Regions from separate parts of the Limnohabitans sp. TEGF003 genome, predicted to be linked through region 1. Evidence: predicted binding sites of a transcription regulator. Region 1 holds the regulator's gene; the other holds the start of a gene.
What was found. The regulator sigma-54, encoded in region 1, starts transcription at its own class of promoters, with help from an activator protein. The targets are predictions, from matches to a motif close to TGGCANGNAANCTGCTTT.
Positions count from the first base shown of each region.

Region 2: the regulator sigma-54 is predicted to act here: its motif matches at 1,333-1,350, upstream of glnA (type I glutamate--ammonia ligase).

Region 1 is NZ_AP029225.1:2,716,526-2,719,742, reverse strand. Features, by position in the region: gene ACZ5RT_RS12880 (THUMP domain-containing class I SAM-dependent RNA methyltransferase) at 1-853, opposite strand, end outside; gene ACZ5RT_RS12875 (RNA polymerase factor sigma-54) at 864-2,405, opposite strand; gene lptB (LPS export ABC transporter ATP-binding protein) at 2,443-3,201, opposite strand; gene lptA (lipopolysaccharide transport periplasmic protein LptA) at 3,198-3,217, opposite strand, start outside.
Region 2 is NZ_AP029225.1:1,586,688-1,589,904, reverse strand. Features, by position in the region: gene glnA (type I glutamate--ammonia ligase) at 1-1,287, opposite strand, end outside; gene ACZ5RT_RS07810 (competence/damage-inducible protein A) at 1,571-2,386, opposite strand; gene ACZ5RT_RS07805 (EI24 domain-containing protein) at 2,414-3,217, opposite strand, start outside.

The sequences.
Region 1 (3,217 bases):
CGATCACACCTGACACGCCTGCGCGTTCTGCGTTGCGCTCGGCAAAGTCAACCATGCGGAAGGCCACATCGCTGCCAAAAACCGGCGCTGTGGGTTCGTGTTCGTGGTCGCGGGCTTCTTCGATCAGGCCTTGCCAGACGTGGTTCTGGAAGGGCAGCAATTTCTCGAAGCCAAAGCGGCGCTGCAAACCAGGCGCGATGCCGCAGGCGATTTGCGCCGCTTCGATCGGGATGGTGCCGCTGCCGCAGCAGGGGTCGTACAGGGGCACGGTGGCGTCCCAGCCACTGGCCGCGATCATGGCGGCGGCCAGGGTTTCCTTCAAAGGCGCGTCGCCCTTGTCGGTGCGCCAGCCGCGCTTGAACAGTGGCTCGCCCGAGGTGTCGATGTAGAGCGTGGCCGTTTCGGGTGTCAGGTGTGCGTAGATGCGCACGTCGGGCCAGCTGGTGTCCACGCTGGGGCGCTCGCCGCGTTTGGCGCGAAAACGGTCGGCTACTGCGTCCTTGATTTTGAGCGCGGCAAAGTTCAGGCTGTTGAGCGGGCTGTGCTGCGCGGTGATGTCGATCTTGAAGGTCTGTTTGGGCGTGAACCAGATTTCCCAGGCCACTTCGCTGGCGGCGTTGTACAGGTCGTTTTCGTTGCGGTAGTCGGTGACCGACAGCTGTACCAGCACGCGCTGGGTCAGGCGGCTGTGCAGGTTGATGCGCATGGCGTCGCGCCACGAGGCGCGGGCCATCACGCCGCCACGGCCCGTGAGCAGGTCGTGGCCCGTCAGACCCGTGATGGCGTGCACCTCGTCGGCCAAAAAGCCCTCAACGCCCGCGGCGCAAGGCATGAACAGGTTCAATGAATTCACTCAAATACTCTCAAAGGGTTTTGCGCAGGTTGGCGGGCGCGATCTTCAGGGCTTCGCGGTACTTGGCCACCGTGCGGCGGGCGCAGTCGATGCCTTGCTCTTTCAGCATCTCGGAAATCTGGTTGTCCGACAGCGGTTTGGTGGGTTTTTCGGCGGCGACAAACTGCTTGATGAGCGCCCGCACGGCGGTGCTCGATGCAGCGCTGCCGCTGTCGGTGCCCAGGCCCGAGCCGAAGAAATACTTCAGCTCAAACGTGCCTTGCGGCGTGGCCATGTATTTGGCCGTGGTCACGCGGCTGATGGTGGACTCGTGCATGCCCAGCTCGTCGGCGATCTCGCGCAGCACCAGCGGGCGCATGGCCAGCTCGCCGTGTGTGAGGAAGTTTTTCTGCCGCTCCACGATGGCGGTGGACACGCGCAAGATGGTGTCAAAGCGCTGCTGGATGTTCTTGATGAACCAGCGCGCTTCTTGCAGGCGCTGCTGCAGGCCTGCATGGTTGTCGCCTTTGCCGCCGCGCAGGGCGTTGGCATAGATGTCGTGCACGCGCAGCTTGGGCATCACGTCGGGGTTGAGCTGGATGCGGAATTTGGGCGTGGCCGTCTTGCTGGTGTTCACCACCAGCACGTCGGGGATGATGATGTTTTGCTCGGCCTGCACAAAGGGGCGGCCGGGTTTGGGTTCAAGCCGGGCGATGAAGGCGATGGCGGCTTTGACCACGGCTTCGCTCAGGCCACAGGCCACCGCCAGCCGTTTGAAGTCGCGCTTGGCCAGCATTTCCAGAGGTTGGGCGCAGATGGCCAGCGCCGCTTGTGCCACTTCGTCGTTTGGGTCGTCTTGCAGCCAGGCCTTGATCTGGATGCGCAGGCACTCGGCCAGGTCGCGTGCGCCCACGCCCACGGGTTCGAGCGACTGCAGCAAACCCAGCGCCACGGTGAAACGGTGCACCAGTTCGTCGATCTGTTCGTAGTCGTCTGTGCCTGCCAAGCTGGCCGCTAGTTCGGGCAGGGTGTCGGTCAGGTAGCCGTCGTCGCTGAGCGATTCGATCAGAAAGCGCAGCGCGGCACGGTCCACTTCGGACAGGCGCAGCGACAGCGCCTGACGGTGCAAAAAGTCGGTCAGCGAGCCGCTGCTGCGGGCCAGGTCGATGGCGTCGGCGGTTTCTTCGCCGTTGTTTTGGCGCGGTGCGGCGTCGCCACCCCATTCGCTGTCGTCGGGTCGCATGTCCACGCTGCCGTCGCCGTCCCAGCTTTCGGCCACATCGGTCACGGCTTCGTCGCGGGTTTCGCTGGCGCTGTCGTCGCTGCTGCTCGTTGTGCTGGCGCTTTCGCTGACCCGGTCGCCCAAACTGACATGGGTGTCGGCCTGGTCCAGGCCAAAGGCCTCGGCAGTTGCTTCTTCTTCGGCGCGTTCCAGAAAGGGGTTGTCGTCCAGCATCTGATCGACCTCTTGTGACAGCTCCAGGGTGGACAGCTGCAGCAGGCGAATCGATTGTTGCAACTGGGGCGTGAGCGCCAGGTGCTGGGACATGCGAAGCGACAGGCCGGGCTTCATGGCTGCGCTTTCAAATCGAGAACGGGCTGGGTGTGCATCACATCCTGAAGTGTTCGCCCAGGTACACCCGGCGCACATCGGCGTTGGTCACGATCTCGTCGGGCGTGCCTTCGGCCAGCACACGGCCTTCGCTGATGATGTAGGCGTGGTCGCAAATGCCCAGCGTCTCGCGCACGTTATGGTCGGTGATCAGCACACCGATACCCCGCTGCTTGAGGAAGGCAATGATGCGCTGGATCTCGATCACCGCGATCGGGTCGATGCCGGCAAAAGGCTCGTCCAGCAAAATGAAGCGCGGGTCGGTGGCCAAGGCGCGGGCAATCTCCACGCGGCGGCGCTCACCACCGGACAGCGCCACCGCAGGCGAGTCGCGCAGGTGGTCCACCCGCAAATCGTTCAGCAATTCGGTCAGGCGTTTTTCGATGTCGGTAGACGACAAGCCCCGACCTTGTGCATCGGTTTGCAGCTCCAAAATGGCGCGCACATTCTCGGCCACCGTCAACTTGCGGAAGATGGACGCCTCTTGCGGCAAATACGACAAGCCCATGCGCGAGCGCTTGTGGATGGGCATGCGGGTGACGTCTTCGCCGTCGATCAGGATCTGCCCACCATCGGCCCGCACCAGGCCCACGATCATGTAAAACGAGGTGGTTTTGCCCGCGCCGTTGGGGCCCAGCAGACCGACGACTTCGCCTTTGTCCACTTGCACCGACACGTCATGCACCACCTTGCGGCTGCCATAGGCTTTTTGCAGGTGGTGGGCTTCCAGTCGGCTGGTGAGCACAGCTTCGCTCATGGCTTGCTGCTTTCAG
Region 2 (3,217 bases), 1.1 Mb from region 1:
GGCGCGGTCGGCGTCGAGGGCTTCCAGCGCCTGGTCCAGGCTGTGGCAGACGGTGGGCACCAACTTGTCTTCTTCTGGCGGCAGGTGGTACAGGTCCTTGGTCGCGGCTTCGCCGGGGTGGATCTTGTTTTCGATGCCGTCCAGACCCGCCATCAACAGGGCGGCAAAGCCCAGGTAGGGGTTCATCAATGGATCGGGGAAACGGGCTTCCACACGGCGGGCTTTGTCGCTGGCGACGTTGGGGATGCGGATCGAAGCCGAGCGGTTCTTGGCCGAGTAAGCCAGCTTCACAGGCGCTTCGTAGTGCGGGACCAGGCGCTTGTAGCTGTTGGTGCCGGGGTTGGTGATCGCGTTCAGGGCGCGGGCGTGCTTGATGATGCCGCCGATGTAGTACAGGGCAAATTCAGACAAGCCAGCGTAGCCATTGCCTGCGAACAGGTTCTTGCCGTCTTTCCAGATGGACTGGTGCACGTGCATGCCGGAGCCGTTGTCGCCAGCGTAGGGCTTGGGCATGAAGGTCGCGGTTTTGCCGTAGGCGTTGGCCACGTTGTGGATCACGTACTTTTGCAAAAGGGTCCAGTCGGCGCGCTCGACCAGTGTGGAGAACTTGGTGCCGATTTCGCACTGGCCAGCGCCAGCCACTTCGTGGTGGTGCACTTCGACCGGGATGCCCACGGATTCGAGGATCAGCGACATTTCGCTGCGCATGTCGTGTGTGCTGTCCACGGGTGGCACGGGGAAGTAGCCCCCCTTGACGCGGTTGCGGTGACCGCTGTTGCCGTTGTCCATCTTGGTGCCGGTATTCCAGGGGGCTTCGGCTTCGTCGATGGCGTAGAAACTGTTGTTCGGCTCGGTGCTCCAGCGCACGTCGTCAAACAAGAAGAATTCTGGCTCGGGACCAAAGAAGGCGGTGTCGCCCAGGCCCGATTGCTTGAGGTAAGTCTCGGCGCGCTTGGCGATCGAACGTGGGTCACGCTCGTAGGCCTTGCCGTCGTTGGGCTCGATCACGTCGCAGATCAAGACCAGTGTGACTTCTTCGAAGAAGGGGTCGATCAGGGCGCTGTTGGGATCGGGGATCAACAACATGTCCGAAGCTTCAATGCCTTTCCAGCCCGCGATGGAAGAACCGTCAAACGCTTGACCTTCTTCGAACTTGCTTTCGTCGAACTGCGACACGGGCGCAGTGATGTGCTGCCATTTGCCACGGGTATCGGTGAAACGGAAGTCAACGAACTTGACTTCGTTCTCTTTCACCATCTTCATCACGTCTGCGACGGTCTTGGCCATCAAAATCTCCTGAATGGAAAGGGGTTAAAAAGCTTGCTCACGGGTCTTGCAGTTTCTGTGCCAACTTGAGGCCCAAACCGCAGCCGAACAACCCGAGATTGTGCCCTGCAGGCGACCCGTTGGGCATCTCCGGGGGATAAAAAGCGTGCCCTCTCGGCATGGTCGATGGCCACCGCCGCCAGGCTTTCACTTTTTCAAGCCACTGGACACCTCAACGGTTTGTCCAGCTCCGTGACAATGCACTTTTATGGTGCAATTTTGCACCATTTTGGTGATACCGAGATCAACGCACCAATTCGGGGCCATATTCCAAAGGAAAAGCCTTCAGGCCTTGCCGCAGGTCCAGATAAGCCCGTTCGGCATCGGCCGGTTCGCCCTTGACCCCCAGCTCGATGTGGCGCCCCCACTGCGGGTGGTCCACGCTGGGCAGGCTGAACACCTTGACGCCGGGGTGCGCGGCCTCAATGGACTCCATCAAGGGCGTCAGGGTGGCTTCCATCGCCCCGAGGACGATCACCGACTTTTCGATGTACGCGTTGCGCCGGAAATGGGCGCTGTATTGGCTGTCCAGCACCGATTCGATCATCGGCCAGGCCATGACCGGAAAGCCGGGCACAAAATGCACCGCGCCGCCGCCCGCGCCTGTGCAGCTGAACCCGGGAATCTTGTTGTAGGGGTTGCGGATGATGGCTGCCCCTTCAGGGAACACCCCCATGTTCAGGCGGTGGACGTTGTCCGGGCGGTCCGGCTCGTAAGCCACGCCCTGCTCCTTGGCGGTGTCCTGCATGCGCTCGTGAATCAAGCGCTTGGCTTCGGGGTGCAGGGCCAAAGGCACGCCCAGCGCTTTGGCCGCGCATTGGCGCGTGTGGTCGTCCGGCGTGGCCCCGATACCGCCGCAGCTGAACACCACATCGGCCGAGGCGAATGCGCGTTTCAGGGTGGCGGTGATGCGCTCGGGCGAGTCGCCCACGTATTCGGCCCAGCCCAGACTCAGGCCGCGCGCGGTCATCAACTCGATGACTTTGGGCATGTGCTTGTCCTGGCGCTTGCCGGACATGATTTCGTCGCCAATGATGATCAGGCCAAAGGTGGGGGTCATGGTGGTCTTGAAGAAAAAGCAGTCGGTTCAAAGGCTGGGGCGGGGTTCGACATCGGTGACGCTGTCGGCCTTGTCTTCCGGGCCCGGGCCGAGCCGGGCAGCGGCATGGGGCGAAGCCGGCACGGCGGGTAAAACGTCATCGACAGCCGCGCGATGGGGTTCATTGCGCGGTTCGTTGCGCAGCGCCTGCAAGGCCGCCAGCGCAAAGTGGGCAAACCACAGCGAAGAAAACGCAAACACCAAGGTGTAGATCCAGATGGCCACAGGCACCAGGATCACAAAGGCTGCGGCAAACAAAGCCCCCGAAGCCCACACCAAGCTGGGCGCAGCGCCCATGAGCCCGGTGACCACGCCCATGCCCAGAAAGCTCATGCGGTGGCGCGCCATCAGGGCGTGGCGCTCGTCGGCGCTGGCGAATTCGGCCAGCACATCAAAAGCCATGACGCGGTAGGTGAGCCAACCCCAAATGAGCGCAGGCAGCACCATGGCCAAGGGCGGCACCAGCCACATCGGCAAAGTCAGCAACAAAGCGCCCAGCGCCAGCAGCAAGGACAAAAATGTCCACCACAGGCTCAGCGCCAGGCTGCCGCCGTGCTTGCGCTGCAGGGCCGCAAAGCGCCGGTCGGCCACCAGGCGGGTCAGTGCAGGCGTCATCAGGAACGAGACCGCCAGCAAAGACGCCACCACCACCAAAGGGGTGACCGAAAAAATCACGAGCAAAGGGGCCACCACCGTCTTGAGGTCGGGCAAACCAATGCCTTCGAGCCAGCGCCAGACCACCGCCAGCCAGCTGGACGCATCCAGCCAGCCGCGCACCCCGGTGACGGCGAT